DNA from 3 places in the Metabacillus mesotrionivorans genome. Region 3 is predicted to be linked to each of the others. Evidence: riboswitches for the same ligand, from Rfam matches in the RefSeq annotation. Region 3 holds a riboswitch; each other region holds the start of a gene.
What was found. Region 3 has a riboswitch for S-adenosylmethionine ahead of ACTSEZ_RS11340 (alpha/beta hydrolase). Riboswitches for the same ligand answer to the same signal wherever they lie in the genome.
Positions count from the first base shown of each region.

Region 1 (8,063 bases), on a different contig from region 3:
TCACAAGGCGGTCATATAAGATGACATCGGCCTTTTGAATGCATTTAACAGCCTTTAATGTAATCAGTTCAGGATCACCAGGTCCTGCACCTACTAAATAAACATTCCCCATTGATAGACTCTCCTTACTTATATGAAAACTGCCTCGCTGCGTTCGGCGTGTGATGTAGTGATTCTTACAGTCTACTATATCAGGAAAACGGAGCATTTTTTTAATTATTTTTAAATCAAGCCTCTTTCAATTAACGCTTTCGTCAGCTGTTTGACACACGCTTCAACGGAGTGCTTTTCGGTATCCAGGACGATTTCGGGCTGAAGAGGTTCCTCATACGGGGCGCTGATTCCCGTAAAATTTTTGATTTCTTCATTTCTCGCTTTTTTATAAAGTCCTTTAGGATCACGCTTCTCGCATTCTTCAACAGAACATTTCACATAGACTTCGAGAAATTCATTTTCCCCGACAAGTCCTCTGACTAGATCGCGGTCAGCGCGGTAGGGTGAAATAAATGCCGTCAGAACAATCTGTCCGCTTTCCACAAACAGCTTTGAAACCTCGCCGATGCGGCGGATGTTTTCTTTGCGGTCATCTTCCCCGAAGCCAAGATCACTGTTCAGGCCATGTCTCACGTTGTCGCCGTCCAGAACAAATGCCTGGGCGCCGCGGTCAAACAGGGTCCTTGCAAAGGCGTTGGCGACACTCGATTTGCCTGAAGCAGACAGCCCTGTAAACCAGAGGATAAAGCTTTGATGCTTGTTTTTATCATGACGTTCTTTTTTTGCGATTGATGCCTCATGCCATACGATATTGCTGCTCATCACTGTTTCCCCCTTCTTACGAAACGACTTCTTTTTTTAATCCGCTGATCAGAACTTCAATGACTTCAGGTCTGCTGAACGTGCTTGGCGGCACTTCGCCGTTTCTAAGCATCTGTCTTACCTTTGTGCCGGACAATATGACATGCTCCGAGCTATCGTGGGGACAGGTTTTTGTTGTAGCCATGCTTTCGCATTTGCTGCAGTAGAAGCTGTGGTCAAATTTCATCGGTTTAATGCCAAGCTCCGCTTCTTCAAACTGTTCAAATATCTTCTGCGCATCATATGTGCCGTAATAATCACCGACACCTGCATGATCTCTTCCGACAATAAAATGCGTGCATCCGTAATTTTTCCGGACAAGCGCGTGGAAAATGGCTTCTCTTGGTCCTGCATATCTCATCGCAGCAGGGAAAACGCCAAGCTCCACTCGTTCTTCCGGATAGTAGTTTTTAAGCAGAACTTCATAGCTCTCCATGCGGATTTCTGCTGAAATATCATCTGATTTTGTCTCCCCGACAAGAGGATTCAGGAACAATCCGTCAACCGTTTCCAGGGCAGCTTTCTGAATGTATTCATGTGCTCTGTGTACAGGATTTCTTGTCTGGAAGCCGACGACGGTTTTCCACCCTTTGCTTTTGAAAATCGCTCTTGTTTCTGATGGGTCGAACGTATATTCTTTGAACGGCTTCTCGGGACGCTTGATCAGAGTGATTTTGCCTCCTGCATAGACGTCTTCCCTTTCATGCAGTTTTTTCACTCCGGGATGGGCAAGATCTGCCGTTCCGTAAACATTGATTGCCTCATTCGTTTTATCCGGCTCAAAGAGATCTTCGATTTCAATCAGACCGTACACTACACCGTCATATTGAAGCTTTGCTTTGTCTCCTGTCTTCAGCGACGCTGCTGTTTCTCTGGATACCGGAAGCGTGATCGGAATGCTCCAGACCGTGCCGTCTGCTAGCCTCATGCTGCTGACTACATTATCATAATCCGCTTTTGTTAAAAAACCCGTAAGCGGGCTGTAGGCTCCGATTCCGATCAATTCCAGATCGCTCAGGGCCATTGCATCAATTTCAATCACCTGTTTGATTTCCTGTATGCTGACATCAGGATTGTATACATCAACTAATACTCCGCCATGAGGCTGTAAACTCATTTATTTTTCCTCCTAAACTGACCTTTTTAATTGGTTTTACCGTTAAATGCCTCCGCCTTCTTCATGCACGGCACGCTTTTCATCCCGAATCGCCTTCATCAGGCTCAGTGTACCAAGGGTTGCCAGCATGACACTCAGAAGAACGACAAGAGAATACATATCCTTTTCTAAAAACAGTTTGACTAGCATATACGATATGGCAAGTGAAAACAGCGGCGAGACAATCCAGATCCGGATGATTTTCTTCACGATGTGCTTTTGAAGGATCTCGCTTCCGCTTTTCGCCATTCCAAGTCCGATAATAGCTGAGGAGGTCACCTGCGTCAGGGGAACGGGAAGTCCGAAAATGGAACTGGCAATCACAAGTCCCGCTCCTGTACCAGATATCAGAATGCCTTCAGGCTTTGAATATCTGGTAATTTTCTTTCCGTTTGTTTCAAGCACTTTTTTGCCGAGTAAAATCGCGCCAAGAGCAACAAATGCTCCTCCGAGCAGCGTCCCGTCCGGCACCGAAATCAGTCCGGCCCCGACAAGCGGCCCTACTGCGTTTGCCACATTGTTCATTCCGGCTGAGAAAGCCTCGAAAAATCCGGCCAGGATCAGGATGCCTGTAAGGAGCGGCCGGTCTTTAAAGAACGGCTTGTGCTGAACTTTATATAGACCTTTCCCGAACAGCCAGGCAATTCCGAAAGCTGCAACGGGAACGATCACCCAGAACATCATGATGACAAGCAGTGATTTTATAAATAGTACCTGATAGGCAATACCCACTCCCACAACGGCGCCAACCGTCACCTCGCTTGTTGAAAGCGGGATCCCCAGCAGGTTTGCAAGAAACAGCGAGCTTGTCGCAGACAAAATAATGATCAGAACAATCTTCACATTAATGATATCCTGCGGAATAATCCCTGCACTTATTGTCTTAACAACCTCTCCGCCGCCAAGATACGCGCCTGCAAAAACACCAACGGCGCATATTAAAAGGGCATGCCTGGCTTTAGGAACTGCGCCGGAACCGTAAGCTACTCCCATGGAAGCAGCGGCTCCGCTCGCTCCAATATTCATGGCGAAGAAGAGACTGATGGCAAGCGCACCCAGTTCAAGCACGGCAATCCCCCCTTATCCATGCAGGCCGCATTCTGTTTTGCCCTGGCCGCTCCATCTGCCTGAGCGCAGATCGTCTGCACTGAACGCAGGCTGCGTACAGTGGAAACAGCCGATGCTCGGGTATCCCTGATCGTGGAGCGGATTATACGGGAGGTCATTTTTATGAACATAGCGCCAGACATCTTTCCATGTCCAGTGAATGAGAGGACAGACTTTTACCGACTGAAACTTGTCGTCTTTATTGATAAATTGGACATGTTTCCTGGTTTCAGACTGCTCTCTCCGAAGCCCTGATATCCACGCTTCTGACTGAGAGAGTGTTTCATTCAGCGGCTGAAGTTTTCTGATTGCACAGCATTGATTCGGATTCGTCTCCCACAGCTTATCTCCATGCTGTTCAGCCTGTTCAGCAAGAGTAAGGGCAGGTTTTTTCATTTTAATTCGGAGCTTGGGATATTTTTCTTTTACACGTTCAATGGTTTCATACGTTTCCTTGAAATGAACATCTGTATCAAGAAAAACAATCGCCGCCTCCGGATTTACTTTTGAAATCAGGTCAATGAGAACAATGCCCTCAATGCCAAAGCTGCAGGCATAAACAATCTCTTCCCCGTAATGCCCGTAAGCCCACTTAAGCACATTCAATGCTCCGCTGTATCCGTCGTCTGTTTCAAAATTCTGTTCATGCTCATGCCATGTTTTGTATGTCAGCATGCTGATCTTCTCCTCACTTTTCAGGTCCCGCATAAAAAGCTTTTAACATTAGGACACGAGCCCTCTTTTGTTAAAACGCCTCCGGTTTATCCGGTCAGCATCCTCATTTCATTCTGATTTTTTCATTTTTTTCAAGCTGAATTACTTTTCCGTCCTGAACGATCAGTGTGACGGAACCATAGCTCATAGTTTTAAGCATTTCCTTCAGCCTGTCGATGACCGCGTCAAGTTGCTGATCAGTACCCACAGTGGTCCCCCGTTTCTTACCCATTAAAAAAAGCCTTCCGGTTTGAAAGACTGTTCAGGCATCAACCTTATCTTCCAAAATGGGTTTCATTTTGCTGGATGTAGCACCTTGCACGCATGCAGGTTGCCGGGCTTCACCGGGCCAGTTCCCTCCGCCTCTCTGGATAAGTTTATTATATTTTTCTAAATTTTATCACAATTGCAGACTATGTCAATCATAGTTTTGCTATCGGAATTAAAAACCTCTCTTTTTTTAGAGCTAATTATAAAAAAGTGCTAGATTAACAGGGTTTGAATAAGGTGTAGTAAAGTTCGTTCCGAGAGGTGAGAGTTATTTTTATTTTGTTAAGTGCAGCTGCCGTTTTTTATGCTTTAGGCGGATTTTCATTAGCTTATGCGGCAATGGAGTTTGATGACCCAGCCATTTTTGAAAAAATGAAAGAGGAACGCGGAGTGATGAAAGGCTTCGGGATGATCGGTTTTGCGGGATTTCAACTCAGCGGGAAACTGCTGCCTGCGCCATGGCAGCAAAAAGGATTCAGAATTGGCTGTTTGCTGATCAGCATACTGTGTTTTTCCGGCAGCATGCTGATATGGAAATAAAAAAGGCATCAGCTGCTCCTGATGCCTTTTTTATTTATACGCTCAGCCATTCTTCGGAAGATGGATTTTCACGCCATTTCTTCAGCTTGGCTAAATCTTCTGTTTGAATGGAACCTTTCTTCAGAGCTGTTTCAATAAGAGAAGAATAGTCCGTCAATGAAACTGAATGGATTCCTTCTTCCTCAAGCATCTCTGTCCCTTTTTGAAGTTCGTATGTGAAAATGGAGACAGCGCCGATGACTTCACAGCCGGCTTCTCTAAGCGCTCTGACGGCTGTAATCACGCTTCCCCCGGTTGAAATCAAATCCTCCACTACAACCACTTTCTGGCCTTCGCGGACCTTCCCTTCAATCTGATTTCCCTTTCCGTGCCCTTTCGGCTTGCTTCTCACATAAGACATCGGCAGATTCAACAGATCGCTTACCCATGCAGCATGAGGAATTCCTGCAGTAGCCGTGCCTGCAATCATTTCAGCTTGAGGGTAATGCTCTCTGATCAGAGCGGACAGACCTTCTGCAATGTTTTTTCTTACCTCCGGATAAGAGAGCGTCAGGCGGTTATCGCAGTAGATCGGTGATTTGAGCCCGCTTGACCATGTAAACGGATCATTAGGGCTAAGGTATACAGCTTCGATTGTCAGCAGTTGTTCGGCAATTTGATGGTTCATACAGGCAGTCCCTCCCAGGCGTTTTTCATTTGTGTATAGGCGGCAAGCGGATCCGGTGCTTTGGTGATGCTCCGTCCTGCCACAATGGCAGTTGACCCGAGCTCTCTCGCTTTTTCAGGAGTAGCCACCCTGACCTGGTCATTTACTGCATCACCGCTCATGCGTATTCCGGGTGTTACTGTCATAAACGAGCGGGGAAGCTCGCTGTAGATGCGGGGCACCTCAAGAGAAGAGCACACAATACCGTCAAGGCCGCTTTTTGCAGCAAGCTTAGCGTAGCTTAATACCGTGTCATCAAGGCTAGTGCTGATCAACAATTCGTTCTTCAGCATCTCTGCCGACGTGCTTGTCAGCTGAGTGACAGCAATGCAGGCGGGACGCTTGGAGCCTGCAGGTGTTCCGGCCTCAAGACCTTCCATTGCAGATTCCATCATGGCACTGCCGCCGGCCGCATGCACATTGACGAGATTGACTCCGAGTCCTGCAAGACCCCTCATCGCTTTTTTCACGGTTTCGGGAATATCATGGAGCTTAAGATCAAGGAAAATCTCATGACCGCCTGATTTCAGATGATCTATGACCGCAGGACCTTCCCGGTAAAAGAGCTCCATGCCAGCTTTTACATAAAGTTTCTGTCCGGACATCTTTTTTAAGAATTCTCCTGTTTCGGCAGCATCCTTAAAATCAAGCGCGATAATCAGCGGTCTCTCGTTCATGCTTAAAGCTCCTTCCGATGCATTCTGTAATGTGATCAAACCCGTATTTTCTAAGCACATGAGGCAGTTCTTCAATGATTTCAGGGCAAACAAACGGATTCACAAAGTTGGCTGTTCCTACTGCTACGGCGCTTGCTCCCGCGTACATGAATTCAAGGACGTCTTCTGCTGTCTGAACACCGCCCATGCCGATAATCGGAATGGATACCGCCTGGCTGACTTCATGAATCATGCGGATGGCCACCGGTTTGATGGCAGGGCCGGATAAGCCGCCTGTGCGGTTTGCAAGAACCGGCTTGCCTGTTTTCAAATCCAGTCTCATTCCGATGAGCGTGTTGATCATCGTTAATCCATCAGCTCCTGCCGCTTCGATCGCTTTGGCAATGTCAGTGATGTTGCTGACGTTCGGTGACAGCTTGACATAAACAGGCACCTCTGACACAGCTTTTACGGCGCGCGTAAGGGAGGCTGCCATCTCGGGGTTTGTCCCGAATGCAATTCCTCCGGTTTTAACATTCGGACAGGAAATGTTCAGTTCAAGTGCATGAACATTTTTCGCCCTGCTGATTTTTCTTGCAACCTCGACATAATCTTCCTCTGCTGAGCCCGCCACATTTGCAAGAACCGGCACATCGAATGACTCAAGCCAGGGAAGTTCATTTTCAAGGATCCCGGTTAGTCCAGGGTTTTGCAGGCCGATTGCATTGAGCATGCCCGCTTCTGTTTCAGCCACCCTCGGGGTCGGATTTCCAAAACGCGGTTCGGCTGTTGCTGCCTTGATCATGATGGCGCCAAGTTTATTCAGGTCATATAGACCGGCAAATTCTTTTCCGAATCCAAAGCAGCCTGAGGCCGGCATTATCGGATTTTTGAGTGATAGTCCCGGAAGTTCAACATTCAGCATGACAGCACAACCTCTCCTGCTTTAAATACCGGCCCGTCGGTGCACACTTTTTTATAAGATGTGCCATTCGGGTCATCTGCCGTATGGCACACACATGCAAAGCATGCGCCGATTCCGCAGCCCATTCTTTCCTCAAGAGAGAGAAAAACAGGCTTGTCTGGAAAAAGATTTTCAAGGCTTGCAAGCATGGGGGTAGGACCGCATGCGAAAAGAGCGTCAAACTCCATGCTGCGTTCTTTAATGCAGTCTGTGACGAACCCTTTCGTCCCGTATGAACCATCTGCCGTCGCAATATAGGTTTCACCGAGTTTCTTAAACTCACTTTCATAGAAAACCTGATCCGCAGACTGGAAACCGAGCACGTGGCGGACGTTAACACCCCTTGCAAGCAGACGTCTTGAAAGCTCATATAAAGGAGGAACTCCGATGCCGCCTCCGACAAGAAGCGCTGTATCTCCCTGATTCAGGCTTTCCGGATCAAATCCGTTTCCAAGCGGGCCGAGCACATCGACGAGCTCTCCTTCTTTCCTTGCAGAGAGGAGCTTCGTGCCCGCTCCCTCTGCCCGGTAGATCATCGTGAATTCCCGCTTTTCTTTCTCTATTTTTGCAATGCTGATCGGTCTTCTTAAAAGAGGAGATGCCGCACTTGAAACTTTGATATGAACGAACTGGCCGGGCTGGTTCATTTCATCAACCAGACTTCCTTTTAATGTTAGTTCATAAATTCCTTCTGCAATCTCTCTCTGGCCGGCAATGATCATCCATTCTTTCCGTATCAAGCGTACGTCACCTCTTTGCTGATTACTCGTTTTGGCATTTGTTCAGTTGAGAATGTCATTGACTCTAAAACTCTTAAAATCGCTTTTGCTGTGTCAAGTGACGTGAGGCATGGAATTCCGTTTTCAACCGATTCGCGTCTGATTCTGAAGCCATCGCGCTGCGGCTGTTTCCCCTTAGTCAATGTATTGATGACGAACTGGGCTTCGCCCGTGCGGATAATATCAAGCATATTCGGAGACTCGCTGCCGATTTTGCCGACGATTCTCGCTTCTACCCCATTCTCATGCAGATAGCCGGCTGTTCCGTTTGTTGCCATGATCTGATAGCCGATTGCACTGAAGCGGCGTGCTACTT
Region 1 is NZ_JBQMFF010000001.1:915,441-923,503, reverse strand. It holds gene cobA (uroporphyrinogen-III C-methyltransferase) at 1-112, opposite strand, end outside; gene cysC (adenylyl-sulfate kinase) at 223-816, opposite strand; gene sat (sulfate adenylyltransferase) at 833-1,972, opposite strand; gene cysP (sulfate permease) at 2,015-3,037, opposite strand; gene ACTSEZ_RS04635 (phosphoadenylyl-sulfate reductase) at 3,092-3,793, opposite strand; gene ACTSEZ_RS04630 (YezD family protein) at 3,897-4,040, opposite strand; SAM riboswitch class I at 4,105-4,210, opposite strand; gene ACTSEZ_RS04625 (hypothetical protein) at 4,382-4,642, shown strand; gene pyrE (orotate phosphoribosyltransferase) at 4,677-5,309, opposite strand; gene pyrF (orotidine-5'-phosphate decarboxylase) at 5,306-6,025, opposite strand; gene ACTSEZ_RS04610 (dihydroorotate dehydrogenase) at 5,994-6,929, opposite strand; gene ACTSEZ_RS04605 (dihydroorotate dehydrogenase electron transfer subunit) at 6,923-7,708, opposite strand; gene carB (carbamoyl-phosphate synthase large subunit) at 7,705-8,063, opposite strand, start outside.
Region 1: another riboswitch for S-adenosylmethionine. It lies ahead of ACTSEZ_RS04630 (YezD family protein); the one in region 3 lies ahead of ACTSEZ_RS11340 (alpha/beta hydrolase).

Region 2 (8,063 bases), on a different contig from region 3:
TGATCAGACAGTGCCGCGGCATACTGCTGTTTGAAGTATTGGATATTCGGAATTCCCTGGTTATTTTCTGGAGTATCCTCGTTGCGAGTATGGCTTTATCCTTCGGAATTCAGTTCTCAACCGGAGGGAATTTAACGGTCTCAAGCGGAATGGCCGTTTACATTTTCAGCTCGATTGCAGGTTTCCTGACAGTAAAAGAAACGTACCCGACCAGCATAAAAATGGGTGCAACAAGACGGAATTATTATGTGACGACAAGTCTGTTTCTGCTGATGCTCGCATTGTTTATGGCTGCTTCCCATACAGTAATGATTATCGTTCTTGAAGCTCTGGAAGGCTTTGGGCCAGGTGAGTTTAAATTGTATTATCTTTCAATGGTTCTTGAAAGCGATCTTCCGTACTTGACGAATTTTTATGTGGATACAGCCGTTTGTTTTTTCCTGCAGGCTATGTTTTTCATACTCGGCAGTATTTTTTACCGCTTTGGTCTCCTTGGAGGATATGCTGCCATCGGTCTTGCTGCCGTCCTGCTGTTCATTCCATCGGTTCGTGATGAATTCATAGCAGCGGTGTTCAAGTTATTGGGAGAACAGGCACTTGCGTATTACGGCGGTCTAATGGGAATTGGCGCTCTTCTTTTAGTCTTAGGGTGGTTCGTTCTCATAAAAGCAGGCGCCAAGTCGGTGATGACAAGATAAACAGAAAGCAGACCGTTGCCGGTTTGCTTTTTTCTGTTTTTAAGAGATTAGAGGAAGAGGAACAAGCATATATATGTGTGAAAGGCTTGGCCGCACAGGCTGCTGAAATATGAAAAGAAAAGGAGCCATTATGAAGGAGCTACTTTACACATTGCTTGAGATGCTTGCAGATCTTGGATATTACGGGATTGCGCTCGGTTTGATGATTGAAATCATTCCGAGTGAAATTGTGCTTGGCTACGGAGGATATTTGATCTCGCTCGGGCGGGTGGACTTTACAGGTGCTGTCGTCGCCGGCGTTGTTGGCGGAACACTAGCCCAGCTGTTTCTTTATTGGATGGGGTATTACGGAGGAAGGCCTTTTCTTGAGAGGTTTGGAAAATATCTTTTCATCAGCAGCCATCATCTGGATCTTTCGGAAAAATGGTTTGAAAAATACGGAGCGGGTGTTATTTTCACAGCAAGATTTATCCCTGTTGTCAGGCACGCCATCTCCATCCCTGCGGGGATTGGGAGAATGCCGCTCTGGAGATTCACCGTGTACACGGCTGCAGCCATGGTTCCCTGGACCATTTTCTTTTTATATATGGGCATTCAGCTTGGCACGAACTGGACGCAAATTAAAGAAGCCGCAGAGCCGTTTGTGCTGCCGATGATTCTCATTATGACACTTGTTGGTATTGGCTATTATTTAATGAAAAAAAATGAAGCAGGAGAAAAAAGAATTTAAGCGAATTAAACAAACGTTTGATTAAATGTATGTTCAATGCGTTTAGGGCTATTAATAATAGTAGAATGCGCGGCAAGGGGGATGTGAATGTTCAGCCAGTACAGCAAGCTAGCAACGGAAGTATACGATTTAGACAAGCCGGTGGGCCATTCCTTTGGAGATCTGGAGTTTTACAGAGAACGTCTGCGTGAAGTGAAGGGAAGAATCCTTGAGCCGGGTGCGGGTTCTGGAAGGGTGTATATTCCTTTGCTTGAGGACGGATTCGCAATTGAGGGCTTGGATACCTCGGCACATATGCTGGACTCATGCAGAAAACGCTGTGAGGAAAGAGGACTTCGTCCAGTGCTCACAGAAGCAAGCATGAGTGAATTTAAGCTTCCCGGCAAATTCGAGGCCATTATTTTGCCTGCGGGCACTTTTCTTTTAATTGAGGACAGAAGAGAATCTATCCATGCGCTGAAGAATTTTTATGACCATTTAACAGAGGGCGGCCGACTTATTCTGGATCTTGACCTGCAGCCGGAAAAACAGCTGAATCAAGTGTTTACAAGTACGTGGGAAACGCCCGATCAGCACATCATCACAATGGAGGCAAAGCAGGTTGAGTACAGCGTGCTTGAGCAGTATTCCGTCACCTATCTGAAGTATGAAAAGTGGAAAGACGGAAAGCTTTCAGAAACCGAGCTGCAGAGGTTTGCCATGAGATGGTACGGAGTGAAGGAATTTAAGCTGATTCTCGAACGCCTCGGCTTTACGGACATTGTCATTTCGGCGGATTATACATATGGAAAAGCACCGGAGCATGACCGGCAGACGATAACTTTTGAAGCTGTAAAACCGGAATAATGAAAAAGGAAGAGGGCTGAACAGAGATGGTTTGGCCCTTTCTTTGTGTGTGCTGAAAAAGAATTGACCATTTATCTTGTTGAAGAAGAAATGCAGGCGTTAAACGATCTGTTAAAGGATGTGGTCTATTGAAAAAAGCCGTTCTCATTGCTGGTGTCTTTTTAGCTTTGCTTGCGCTTGCTGCGTATGTGAATAAATGGTATTACCCTCCTGTTCCGATAAGCGGAATAACGGCAAAAGAAGCTATTGAAAGACTGAAAAACACGGATCGTAAAATAGTTGATATTGCTCCGGAAAACGGTCATGTCTGGTACATCACACGCACTGAAAATAAAGGTGTTTCCATTGCAGATAAATATGTTAAACAAATGCTTGCGGCCAATGGATGGAAATTCAAACGAAAAGACGGCAGCGGTTTGTTCTTCGAAAAAGATGGTGAAAGATTAATCGCTTCCACTCAAATGTGGACGAAAAAGTATGTACTTGTTAAAGTTCCGGATAATTGGTGATTTGGTGGTTTTTGCTGACAGGTGATTGATTAAAGTTTTTAGCCAATACCTCCAGAAAATTAAGTGGACTGAAGCGGAAGGCACTTGACTCCTGCGTGATGAAGAGGGCACTGGAGACCCCGCAAGCGCAGCGAGGAGGCTCCGCACTCCCCGCGGAAAGCAAGTGACTGGAGCGAAAGGGAACAGGTACTTTAAGTGCTAAATTAGAAATAACGCAAAAAACGCTTGGCAAATAAGATCCAAGCGTTTTTGTGCGCCTATTTATCTACTGACTTTTCAAAGCGAGAACGTACCTTGTTTCCGTTTCTTTTCTACAAGCGGCATGACCTGTGCTGAAAAACGCTCCATTTCTTCGAGCTGAGGGGAGAACTGAAGAAGCAGGAGATCAAGCCCAGCTTCTTCATACTCAAGGATCTTGTCAGCGATCTGCTCAGGAGTGCCAATCAGATTTGGACGCAGCCCGCGGTTTGAAACCGAGTAGTCATAGAGCTCAAGCTTTTGTTCAAGCTGGGATTTTGTTGTGAAGTCTTTGTATCCTGCATAGGCGGATGATTCTTTTACATTGGTTATCCGCTTCAGCTCCTGCTGCACTTCTTCTTCGGTATCCCGGCAGATGATATAGGCAGCCATTCCGAACGATTGGAATGGCTCTTTTTCGCGTGCTGCCCGCAGCTGTTTCATGCCGTCAATCTTCGTTTTGATTTCACCAGCCGTTCCCCCGTGCATCACATAGGCATCGCAATGCTCGGCAATCGTTTCTTTTCCGCGCGGGCTTTCTCCTCCTGCATAGAGAATCGGATTAGGCGTTTGCACCGGCTTAGGTGAAAGGCGGGCATTCATCAGGTCATAAAATTTTCCCTGATACGTAAACGTTTCTTTTTCCCAAAGCCCCTTCAGGACTTCAATAAATTCTTCCGTCCGGTCGTAGCGTGCGTCGTGCTCAGTAAAAATGCCGCCGTACTGCCGTGCCTCTTCCTCCCACCAGGCGGAAACAACGTTAAGCGTAAACCGTCCATTGCTGATGTGGTCAATGTTTGCTGCCATCTTTGCCGTGACGGCAGGATTGTGGAAGCCGGGTCTGACAGCTGTCATAATTTCAATTTTCTCCGTGACGGCGGCAAGAGCGGCAGCCGTTGTCCATGCTTCAAGCGAATCGTGCTCAGGTCCCTTTATGTCATTTAAGTAAAGCTCGGCGATAAGGGTGGTGTCATAGCCCCACTCCTCTGCTTTTTGGATTACCTCCTGTGCGTAGGCGTAAGTAGGAGGCATGTTTTCATCTTCAACATTTCTGAGCCATCCTCCGAAGATCGGCAGCCAAAAACCGTATTTCATTGCGGAATCCCCTCTCTCTGCATAAAAAAGCCCCTCTTGTTAGACAAGAGAGGCTGGTTCTGCTGTGCAAGTTCTAGCTCTCATCTCTCAAACAAACTGTTTGCTGGAATTGGCACGGTTTCTGCTGTCAGATCCGTTGCCGAGGCTTCAAAGGGCCATATCCCTCCACCTCTCTTGATAAGAAACGTATGAAATTAGTTGTATCATAAAATAATTTGATTAGTATGTCAATTCTAAAAAATCAGCCCAGCTTCTCCTGAAGGAACTCCGTCACCTGGTCAGGAGTCTTTGCATTCGCGCTGTGAAGATGCCCGAGCTTCTCCCCGTTTTTAAAAATCAGGATACTCGGAATCCCCATAACCTGATATTTTTCTGCGATTTCAGGGAATTCATCTTTATTGATTTCATACCACTCATATGAGGAATAAGATTCCATAATTTCGCCGATAAACATGTTCATTCTTGTACAGTCAGGGCACCAGTCTGCGAAAAATTTGATTAGCACCTCTTGATCTTGGGTAATTAATGTTTGGAACTGCTCTTCTGATGTAATTGGTTTCATGAATCAGACCTCCTTGCCCTTATTTTAATACAAAACGGGTGGTTTGCATGCAGGAAATGCCTGATGCCTGAAAAAAGGGCGGAGTAATTGCCGGTGAAAAACAGGATAAAGGCAAACATTCTTACATCCGCCTGCCTTACTGAAATTGGAAACGCCTTTAAAGGACGCAAATCGTGCCTTTGCCCGAATGTTATAAAGAAATCCATGATGGGCTATAACAATTTGGGCCGAAAGTGATAATATAGTAGAGATGAACTTTTCTTAGGGGGATATCCGCATGAAAATTAAAGTTGGATTATTATATGGAGGCAAGTCCGCAGAGCATCAGGTTTCCCTGCAGACGGCACTTGCTGTTATAAAAGCACTTGATACGAATAAATTTGATATACATCCAATCTACATTTCCGAAAAGGGCGAATGGTTCCGCGGCCCGCAGCTTACAGAGCCGGCTGCTTCACCTGCTGCCCTTCAGTTCAGCCAAAACGGCACAGCGGTTTCTCCGGTTGCGCTGAATGGGGATCTTTTCCCTGCAAAAGCGGATGAAACGAACGAACAAATTGATGTGGTGTTCCCGCTTCTTCACGGACCGAACGGCGAAGACGGCACTGTTCAGGGCATGCTTGAGCTTCTGAACCTTCCGTATGTCGGAAACGGTGTGCTTGCGTCTGCAGCAGGCATGGATAAAGTCATTATGAAAAATTTGTTTGCCCAGGCAGGACTTGAGCAGGCAAACTATGTTTCCTACATTAAGAGCGAGTGGAAAAAGGCGCCTGAAGAAGCTTATGATAAAGTGGAGCAGGAGCTTGGGTATCCATGTTTCGTCAAGCCTGCCAACCTTGGCTCAAGTGTCGGCATCAGCAAGTGCAAAGACCGCGCGTCACTTGAAAAAGCATTCGCGGAAGCATTTGATTATGACCGCAAAATCATTATTGAAGAAGGCATTATCGGACGCGAGATTGAAATCGGCGTCATCGGAAATGATGAGCCGATCTGTTCGGTTGTCGGTGAAGTTGCTCCTAAAAAAGAATTCTATGATTATAAAGCGAAATACGAAGACGGCGACACGGACATGATGATTCCTGCACAGGTTACGGAAGAGGAATATGACCTGATTAAAGAGCTTGCTATTAAGTCCTTTAAGGCAATCGACGGATCAGGACTTGTACGCGCAGACTTTTTCCTGACAGAAGACGGAAGAGCGCTGATCAACGAAGTAAACACAATGCCGGGCTTCACGCCATACAGCATGTTCCCGCTTCTTTGGAAGCATACAGGCGTTGAGTACCCTGAGCTTATCGGACGTCTTGTCGAGCTTGCTCTTGAGCGTCACGAAGGCAAGCAGCAAATTAAGCACACGTTTTAAGGAAAGCCTGGAAACACTATTCGTTAAAGAATAGTGTTTCTTATTCATTATGCAGAAGGCAGCTTACATACAAGAAGGGAGATTATAGATCATGATTAAACGTTCATTGCGCGACATTCAGACAATGGCGGGCGGATCAGGCCTTGCGCCACAGCATGAAAACACCATGATTCATGGCATTACAACGGATTCCAGAAAGATTGAGGCAGGTACACTGTTTGTACCGATAGCAGGCGAAAACTTCGACGGCCATCATTTCGCCGAAAAGGCTCTTGCTGACGGAGCGGCGGCCACTCTTTGGAACCGTTCAAAACCGAACCCTCCTTCAGGTGCTGTCATTCTGGTTGAAGACACATTGGAAGCTCTTCAAACCCTCGCAGGCAGCTACCTTGACCAGCTGAACCTGAAAGTTGTAGGCGTGACAGGAAGCAATGGAAAGACAACCACGAAAGATATGGTGGCAGCTTTACTTTCAACAACGTTCCGTGTCCACAAAACGCAGGGGAATTTCAACAATCATATCGGCATGCCGCTTACAATTCTCAGCATGACGGAAGATACAGAGGTAGCCGTGCTTGAAATGGGCATGAGCAATTTCGGGGAAATTGAACTTCTTTCGAATCTTGCCAAGCCGGATGCTGCGATCATTACCAACATCGGTGAATCACACATGATGAATCTCGGGTCAAGAGAGGGAATTGCAAAAGCCAAGCTTGAAATTGTCAGCGGCCTTAAACCTGAAGGTGTTCTGATTTACGACGGGGAAGAGCCTCTGCTTAAAGAGCGTATTGGGGACGCTTCATATAAGAAGATTTCATTCGGAGCATCTGCTGAAAACACGTATTCTCCCGAGGGAATCAGACACACAGAAAAAGGCACGTTTTTTACCATTCGCGGCCGCGGGGAAGAACTGTTCCTGCCTGTGCTTGGAAAGCATAATGTCGGCAATGCGCTCGCTGCCATAGCAGCAGCTGAATTCCTGGGTGTGACAGAAGAAAAGATCAGCAAAGGGCTGAAGGATATTCAAATGACGGGCATGCGCCTGGAATTGACGAAAACAGAAGGCGGTCTTGCTGTCATCAATGATGCCTATAATGCAAGCCCGACATCCATGAAAGCTGCCATTAGGCTTGCAGGCGATATGGACGGATACAGCCGGAAAATTCTTGTTCTTGGAGATATTCTTGAGCTGGGGGATGACATGCAGGTTCAATTTCACCGTGAGGTTGGCGAAACAATCGATGCAGCCGAAACGCATCATCTTTTCACATACGGAAAGCTCGGGGCAGAAATAGCCGAAGGTGCAAGGAAGAACCTCGATGGCGGAATGATTCACGTTTATCAGGATAAGCAGGAGCTTATTAAAGACCTTAAGCAAACGGCCAAAGCGGGAGACCTTGTTCTTGTAAAAGCTTCGCGCGGAATGAAGCTTGAAGAGGTTGTTCAGGCTCTTCTCTAGTAATGAAATAAAGCAGCCGGTCCTTCTTTTGATCTGTCAGAGAAACACGAAAAGAAAGAGGGAAGGACCTTGGTCCATTACGTTCAGAAAATAAATGGAGAGATAACGAGTACGACAAGTCCGACCCCGATGGAATACGGCGTAAGCTCACTTACAACTTCATATGCACTGTTTTTTAATGCGGTCATGATGAACGCTCCTTTTTGTTTTGAAATATAGTAACCCAGGGTACTTTTTATATACCCGGGTTCTTTTTTTTCAATCCTCTTATTTTTAAAACCCGGTATAAAAATATGTTCATTCGGGAGAGAGTGATATGAAAGGATGCCTTTGTATACATGGATTTACTGGAGCTCCTTATGAAGTGGAGCCTCTCGTCAGCTACCTGCAGCAACGGACGGACTGGGTGCTGAAGTCGCCGACGCTTCCGGGCCACGGTGAAACGCCGAGCCTGAAGGGGATTGAATTCAGCGAATGGATTGCGCATGCTGAAAATGAGCTCAGGGATTTGCTTGAAGAATGTTCCGAGGTCTATATCATAGGCTTTTCAATGGGCGGCTTGAT
Region 2 is NZ_JBQMFF010000011.1:18,993-27,055, reverse strand. It holds gene ACTSEZ_RS19350 (hypothetical protein) at 1-698, shown strand, start outside; gene ACTSEZ_RS19355 (ABC transporter ATP-binding protein) at 1-3, shown strand, start outside; gene uptA (undecaprenyl phosphate transporter UptA) at 829-1,428, shown strand; gene ACTSEZ_RS19340 (class I SAM-dependent methyltransferase) at 1,516-2,274, shown strand; gene ACTSEZ_RS19335 (hypothetical protein) at 2,403-2,783, shown strand; gene ACTSEZ_RS19330 (LLM class flavin-dependent oxidoreductase) at 3,060-4,115, opposite strand; SAM riboswitch class I at 4,193-4,299, opposite strand; gene ACTSEZ_RS19325 (thioredoxin family protein) at 4,357-4,677, opposite strand; gene ACTSEZ_RS19320 (D-alanine--D-alanine ligase) at 4,955-6,040, shown strand; gene ACTSEZ_RS19315 (UDP-N-acetylmuramoyl-tripeptide--D-alanyl-D-alanine ligase) at 6,132-7,499, shown strand; gene ACTSEZ_RS19310 (alpha/beta hydrolase) at 7,816-8,063, shown strand, end outside.
Region 2: another riboswitch for S-adenosylmethionine. It lies ahead of ACTSEZ_RS19330 (LLM class flavin-dependent oxidoreductase); the one in region 3 lies ahead of ACTSEZ_RS11340 (alpha/beta hydrolase).

Region 3 (8,063 bases):
AAATGAATGCACGGCCAAGAGAAGAAATTGAGGCGGTAATGAGTGAATGCCAGCCTGTTATCGAGAAATTTTATGAAAGCGGTAAGGTACTTCTTGATGCAGGCCTTGAATCTGAAGTTAAGAGCCTGCGACGCGTAAACGGTCAGGTTCTTGTAACAGATGGACCTTTTAGAGAAACGGAAGATCTGATCGGAAGTGTATTTGTTTTTGAAGCAGAGAGTATGGATGAGGCAATTAAACTGGCCTCTCTTCATCCAACAACGCAAATCAGCAGAGGGGAAGAATTCGGCTGGCGGATTGAAGTCCGTCCTGTTCATTTCTTTAAGAATGAAAAATAGGCTGCCTTGAAAAAGTGTAACTGGTGATCAGAATGGAGCTTGAGACAGGAGAGAGAAAAAATGATTCTATCTTAATTCCACAGACGGAACTTTAATGGAATAAGAGAAAGGGAATTCCAATTTCAGATGGAGTTCCCTTTTTTATTCCTCCTTAAATAGCTCCTCCAAAAACCGCTCCCGGTTTTCCAGAAAGTATTTCGTAATTTGATAGTGATCCGTATCTTCGTACGTCCTTTTTGTCATTTGTTCATCGTCAAAGCTCAGAATGTCAGCGCCCGGAAAGCCTAGCAGGATGGGGGAATGAGTGGCAATAATGAACTGAGTGTCTCCGTTTTTCGTCAGGTCGTGAAGAATACGGAGGAGGGTGAGCTGCCGTGACGGGGACAGCGCTGCTTCCGGCTCATCAAGCAGATAAATGGCTTTGCTGCCGAAGCGGTTCAGGAACAGGGACAAGAACGACTCACCGTGAGACTGTTCGTGAAGCGATTTTCCTCCGTATGCACCGAAGACATCTCCTGAATAAGGATCTTCACTGAGCTCTTCAAGATGGGAGGCAAACTGGAAAAAAGATTCTGCTCTGAGAAAGAAAGCATTCTTTACTTTAGGCATCCATCCGAGCCGGATATAATCGCCAAGGTCAGATTGCGAGCTCCTCGGCTTGTAGAGATGGTGGCTTCCGCCTGCAGTGTTGAAGCCGCACTGATAGGCAACGGCCTCCAGCAGGGTTGATTTGCCCGAGCCGTTCTCACCGACAAAAAAAGTAACAGGGCTGGTCAGTCTCAGCTCATCCATATGGGATATGGCCGGGATAGAAAAAGGATATTTTTCAAAAGAGGGGATATTCTCTTTCAGCAGTTTGATTGATTTTAAGAACATGTTCATCACCTGCCTACAGTTTAGCAGATTCAGACAGACAATTTATACTCCCGGCGGCAGCAAAGTTCAATATAGGCGGCTGTTTTTTCTGCGATGATGTCTTTGTCAAAATCCATAGAGGCCACATGATAGGAATTCGTCAGGCTCACCATCTGCTTGAAAGGAGATGAGATGGAATGGAAAAGAACATCTGAGCTTGAGGCGGGAACAACATGGTCTTCTTCTGATTTGAAAATCAGGGCCGGACAGGTTATTTCAGACAGCACGGGCTTCGTTGTTTTGATGAGCGTCAGCAGGTTGTGGACAGCTTTAATCGGAACGGCTTCATACGTAATTTCTTCAATATCGTCCGCTTTGATATCCGGTTTTCCTTCTGGAATAAAACGGGGTTCGATCTCGTGCTGAAAAACCTCATAGCCTGGCACACTGAGTGCTGCATTGATGGTAATCAGTCCGTCAATTTCCTGGTGCCTGCAGGCAAGGTGAGCCGCTAATATTCCGCCCATGGACTGTCCGGCAACAAAGATCCTGCGGCACACTTTTCTTAGCTTTTTATAGGCTTCTTCGATATTTTGAATCCAGTCTGTAAAGCAGCAGTCTTCAAAATCGAGGGGAGTAGTTCCGTGGCCTTTCAGGCGCGGGGCATAAACGGTATAGCCTTTTGCGGCCAAAAGTTTTCCAAGCTCGCCTACACTCTGAGGCGTACCGGCAAATCCGTGGCAAAGAAGAATTCCGATCTCATTTCCTTTATGAAAAAAGCTTTCAGCTCCTGCAAGGACAGGCACATGTTTCGTCGTCATCATCATTTCCTCCCAATCAATTTTGAACTAAAAAACCCTCTCCTGCTTTCAGCTGACAAGAGAGGGTTTGTCTTTATCGGCCAAAGCATCGTGCTTTGCTGGTTGGAGCACCTTTCCGGCATGCGGCGGCTGCTGTGAAGTCATGGAGCCAGATCTCTCGTTCACTCTTGATAGGTTATATTTAATTCTTATTGGTTTAGTTGGTTTTATTGATTTTACCATGCAGCCAAGAGAGCTGTCAATCACTTCCTAAAGCAATCCTCTTCACAAAGCAGGCTGACTGGAGTAAAATACACATATTCCAATCAGACAGGTGGGTTTTAGTATGAAAACCATTCCAAAACCTCTAGTGTTAGTCAATCAATGGGTGATTGTGCTATCCGCTGCAGCATTCTGGATCAGCGGCATGGGCGTTTTTTTACTGGTGCCTCTTACGGCCGGAATCATGGGACTGCTATTTAAAGTTAACCCGATTATGAAAGCTGCCGGCACCTTTTTGAAAAAAGAGCCTTCAGCCTATATACAGGAAGATTTTGATCAGCAGCAGTTTAATCAGATGATAGCAGTGATCTGCCTAAGCCTTGGGTTTGCCGGATACATGCTTGACTGGACGGTACTTGCCTATGCGGCGACTATTATGGTTGCCATTGCTGCCTTTGCAGCGATTCTCGGTTTTTGCATCGGCTGCTTTATCCGTTTTCAGTGGCAGCAGTTTAAATACCGCAGACTTTCTAAACAGTCCAACTGATTTTTTAAAAAAGTGTTGACTTTCAGATAATACCGGAGTAAAGTAAGACACATCGAAAATATAGCTTCTTATCACGAGAGGTGGAGGGATATGGCCCTTTGAAACCTCGGCAGCGGACTCATTATGAGAACTGTGCCAACTCCAGCAGGCGTGCAGCCTGAGAGATGAGAAGAGCGAACGGTCTTTTTTTGCAGATCCAGCCTCTTCCTGTCTTTCAGGGAGAGGTTTTTATTTTTCTTTAAAATTTAATAACGATTTTCTTATCCAGAGAAGCGGAGGGACTGGCCCCATGATGCTTCGGCAGCGGACTTTTGAAAAAGTACTGTGCCAATTCCAGCAGGCAATTGCCTGGGAGATGAGAAGAGAACCGGTGATTCGTTATGCCATGCCCTCTTCTTGTCGGATAGAAGAGGGTTTTTTATTGCTAAAAATAAGGAGGTTACATAGATGATTGAATTTAAAGGCGTCACAAAGGTATACGGCAGCGGCGGCAATGAAGTGAAAGCTCTCGACGGCATTGATCTGGAAGTGAAAAAAGGGGAAATATGCGGAGTTATCGGATTCAGCGGAGCGGGCAAAAGCACGCTGATCCGCACGGTGAACCTGCTCGAGCGTCCAACAGCAGGACAGATCATTGTTGATGGACTTGACTTAACGGCTCTTTCCAAAAAGGATGTGCGCGGAGTTAAACGGAAAATCGGCATGGTGTTTCAGCATTTCAATCTGTTGAACTCAAAAACGGTCTATGCAAATGTGGCCATTCCGCTCCTGCTCTCAAATGTCCCCCAGAAAGTCATTAAGGAGCGGGTTGCCGAGCTTCTCTCGTTTGTAGGACTTGAGGACAAAGCGAATCAGTACCCTGATCAGTTGTCAGGCGGCCAGAAACAGCGCGTCGGAATCGCAAGAGCACTTGCTACACAGCCATCCATTTTATTGTGCGATGAAGCTACCTCAGCGCTTGATCCTCAGACAACAGCTTCGATTCTGAAGCTTTTGAAAAAAATCAACGAGGAATACAACATTACCATTCTCATGATCACACATGAAATGTCGGTCATCCGGGAGGTTTGCGATACAGTGGCCGTGATTGAGGGAGGAAAAATCATTGAATCAGGTTCTGTGTTTGACGTTTTCTCAAATCCGAAAACAAAGACCGCTTCAAACTTTGTCAGCTCTGTTCTGAATGATTCTATTCCTGAATCGGTCCTGAAGCTTGTTAAGGAAGAAAACAGCCAGGGACAGATTTTTAAAATTAATTTTGTCGGCAAATCCTCAGGGCAGCCGCTCCTTTCGCAGATTGCCAAGAGATTTGACCTCCATATCAACGTCCTGTTCGGCAACATTACGGAGCTTCAGGGAATTCCGTTTGGACACTTAATCGTTGAACTTCAGGGAACGGAAAGTGAAATAAAAAGAGCGCTTCTGGTAATGAACCAGGAGAACGTAACAGTGAAAGAGGTGAATGCACATGCTAGTTGATTCTCAGCAAATCATTGATGCTTTAGTTGAAACACTCGCCATGACCGGTTTTTCTTTACTTTTCTCAACGTTAATTGGGCTTCCGCTCGGGGTGCTGCTGGTCATTACCAGGAAAGGACACTTATGGGAAAATGCCATTATATTTAACATTTTGAATGGAGTTGTGAACATCTTCCGCTCTGTGCCGTTCATCATTTTGATGGTGGCGATTGTTCCGCTGACGAGACTGATTGTCGGAACGTCGATCGGAACAGCTGCAGCTGTTGTGCCGCTTGTCTTCTACGCAGGTCCTTATATTGCCAGATTAATAGAGAACTCGCTGCTTGAAGTTGACCCGGGAGTCATTGAAGCGGCAGAAGCAATGGGGGCAACGCCAAGCCAGATTATCTTTAAATTTATTGTGCCGGAAGCATTAAGCTCACTTGTTTTGAGTCTTACGATTGCGACAGTCGGACTTGTCGGTGCATCTGCGATGGCAGGGGCTGTCGGCGGAGGCGGGCTTGGAGACCTTGCCATTACATACGGCTACCAGCGCTTTGACACGGTTGTCATGATCATTACAGTGGCCATTCTTGTTGTCCTCGTTCAGGGACTGCAGACCTCAGGAAACATTTTATCGAAAAAAATCAGAAGACGATAGGAGAGAACAATGATGAAAAAATGGATTATTTTAACACTGATTGCAGCACTAGCCGCTTTTGCTGCAGGATGCGGAAATAAAACAGCAAGCGGAAAAGAAGAGGTGGATGTAAAAATCGGTGTCAGCGGATCTGATAACCGAATATGGGATTTTGTTGCCAAGAAGGCAGAAAAAGAAGGCATCAACATTGAGATTGTCAGATTTTCAGATTATGTGCAGCCGAACCTGGCACTTTCAGAAGGCGAGCTAGATGCCAACGCGTTTCAAACGATTTCTTACTTTAATGCCTTCAAAAAAGAACATAATCTTGACCTGACTCCAATCGGAACAACGGTCATCGCACCTCTAGGCCTCTACTCGGATAAATACAAATCTGTTGAAGACATTCCGGAAGGCGGAAAAATTGCTGTTCCGAATGAAGCGACTAACATGGGAAGAGCGTTCCTCCTTCTTCAGGCAGCAGGCTTAATTGAACTTCCTGAAGACTTTGACGGCAACGGATCTCTTGATAAAATCGTCAAAAATCCGAAGAACCTTGAAATCGTGCCTGTCGTCGCAGGCCAGACACCGCGTGTCCTTCCCGATGTAGCAGGTTCTATCATCAACAACGGAATTGCCGTTGATGCAGGATTTAATCCGATTAAAGATTCTATTTTCCATGAAGATGACACAGCCACACCATATATCAACATTATCGCAGCACGCACGGAAGACAAAGACCGCAAAGAACTGAAACGCATCGTTGAGCTTTACCAGGAGGAAGACACGGCTGACTTTATCAAAAAAGAATATGACGGAGCCACGATTCCTACATTTGTCCCTCTAAGTGAAATTGGAGAATAACCATTGAGGAGGAAAGAGCATGAGCACAGCAGCTGTTACGCTTAAAGAGCAAATCATTGATGAAATAGAATCAAGAAAGGCAGAGTATCTGAAGATCAGCCATTCGATTCATGAAAAACCTGAAATCGGCAATGAGGAATACTTTGCTTCAAAGCTCCTTTCCGACTTGCTTGAGGCAGAAGGATTTACAGTTGAACGCGGAGTGGCAGGACATGAGACGGCGTTTCTGGCCCGGAAAAAATCGACATTAAAAAGTGGTGCATCTGTTGCGTTTCTGGCAGAATACGATGCGCTTCCGGGACTTGGCCATGCATGCGGCCACAACATCATCGGCACCGCAAGTACAGCAGCAGCGATTGCCCTCGGCAGACAGATTGATGAAATTGGCGGAGAAGTAGTCGTTTTGGGAACACCAGCAGAAGAAGGCGGCCCGAACGGCAGTGCGAAGGGAAGCTTTGTAAAGCACGGGCTGCTTGAAGGCATCGATGCGGCCCTAATGGTGCACCCGTCGAACGCTACGAGAATAACGGGGAACTCCCTTGCAGTGGATCCGCTCGATTTTGAATTCATCGGAAAGCCGGCGCATGCTGCAGCTGCTCCTCATCAGGGAATCAATGCCCTGGATGCAGTCATTCAGCTTTTCAACAGCATCAATGCCCTTCGCCAGCATGTAACGGACGATGTGAAAATTCACGGAATCATCACGCACGGAGGCGATGCCCCGAATATCGTCCCGCACTATGCGAAAGCACGATTCTACATCCGCGCGGCAACAAGAAAAAGGTGCTCAGAAACAACAGAACGCATCAAAGCTGCAGCACAGGGAGCAGCCTTGGCGACAGGCGCTAAGCTGAATGTGATTGCATTTCAAAATGAAGTCGACAACCTGGTGTTAAACCGGACATTTGATTCCGTTTTTAAACAGCAGCTTGAAAGTCTCGGAGAAACAGTGGAAACGTCTGAGCGCGAAGGCCTCGGCTCAACGGACGCCGGCAATATCAGCCACGTTGTTCCGACGATCCATCCGTACATCAAAATTGGACCTGATACCCTCGTCGGCCACACAGACGAATTCAGGGAGGCAGCCAAATCAGAGCAGGGGGACGCAGCGCTTCTGCTCGGTGCAAAAGGCCTTGCCCTGACCGCGCTTCAGCTGCTGACAGACCCTGTGCTTCTGGATGAGATTAAGGAAGAGTTCAGACAGCGGAAGGAATTGGAGGTATAGGAAGAGGCTTTGAAAAAAATCATTGAGCAAAAGAAAAATCCGGACTGTAATTAGTTCGGATTTTTTGATGTATGTAAAGGCTTCTATAGTTTTCAAGAATGCTGCCACTTTTCGAGTGATGAGACTCTCAATTGTGGCGCCATTCCCGGCAGTACTGTCACTTTCCGAGTGATGAGACTCTCAATTGTGGCGTCATTCTCCGTAGTGGTGCCACTTTTCGAGTGAAGACTCTCTCAATTGTGGCGCCATTCAGCATAGTGGTGCCACTTTTCAAGTGATGAGACTCTCATTTGTGGCACCATTCAGCATAGTGCTGCCATATTTCTAGTGAAATCCCCCGCAATTGTGGCGTCATTCTCCGTAGTGGTGCCACTTTTTGAGTGAAGACTCTCTCAATTGTGGCGCCATTCCCCAGAATGCTGCCATATTTCATTGATGGATCCCCATTTTAGCCGCAACTCACCGCGATGCCAAATTTAAACAAAATATTCCCCGAATCACAGCTCTTTTTTAACTTTTGTCCGCTAAACTAGGTGAATACCTTTATTAAAGAAAGCGGGACAAACCATGAAAACAAAATGGAAAAAAATCATCCGGACTCTTTTTCTGCTGATTGGAGCAGTCATTTTGCTGAGCTTCATCCTTCATCAAGGGATCACATTCTATGAGCAGAAGAAATACCAGGCTCCGGGGCAGCTTGTCAAAGTAGACGGCAGGAGCATGCACGTTTACACAAAGGGTGAAGGGAAACATACGATTTTGCTTTTAAGCGGACTCGGAACGGCTGCACCAGTCCTTGACTTTGAACCGCTGGTAAATGAATTGGCAAAGAACCACAAGGTCGTGGTTGCAGAACCATTCGGCTATGGATGGAGTGATGGGACAAATAAAGCGCGCACAGTGGAAAACATGGTGGAAGAGGTGCGGACGGCACTGAAGAAAGCCGGCATCCAAGGACCGTATGTTTTGATGCCTCACTCAGTCTCCGGGGTCTACAGCATGTATTATGCCAATGCCTATCCAGATGAAATTGAAGCAATTATCGGAATTGACCCAACCCAGCCAAAGGCTTTTGACTTTTTTAATGAAAAAGCTCCGTCGGTTCCTTCGTTCG
Region 3 is NZ_JBQMFF010000003.1:271,159-279,221, reverse strand. It holds gene ACTSEZ_RS11350 (YciI family protein) at 1-338, shown strand, start outside; gene ACTSEZ_RS11345 (AAA family ATPase) at 480-1,214, opposite strand; gene ACTSEZ_RS11340 (alpha/beta hydrolase) at 1,244-2,014, opposite strand; SAM riboswitch class I at 2,085-2,191, opposite strand; gene ACTSEZ_RS11335 (DUF4395 domain-containing protein) at 2,340-2,762, shown strand; SAM riboswitch class I at 2,828-2,933, shown strand; SAM riboswitch class I at 3,020-3,124, shown strand; gene ACTSEZ_RS11330 (methionine ABC transporter ATP-binding protein) at 3,210-4,241, shown strand; gene ACTSEZ_RS11325 (methionine ABC transporter permease) at 4,231-4,881, shown strand; gene ACTSEZ_RS11320 (MetQ/NlpA family ABC transporter substrate-binding protein) at 4,894-5,724, shown strand; gene ACTSEZ_RS11315 (M20 family metallopeptidase) at 5,744-6,949, shown strand; gene ACTSEZ_RS11310 (alpha/beta fold hydrolase) at 7,517-8,063, shown strand, end outside.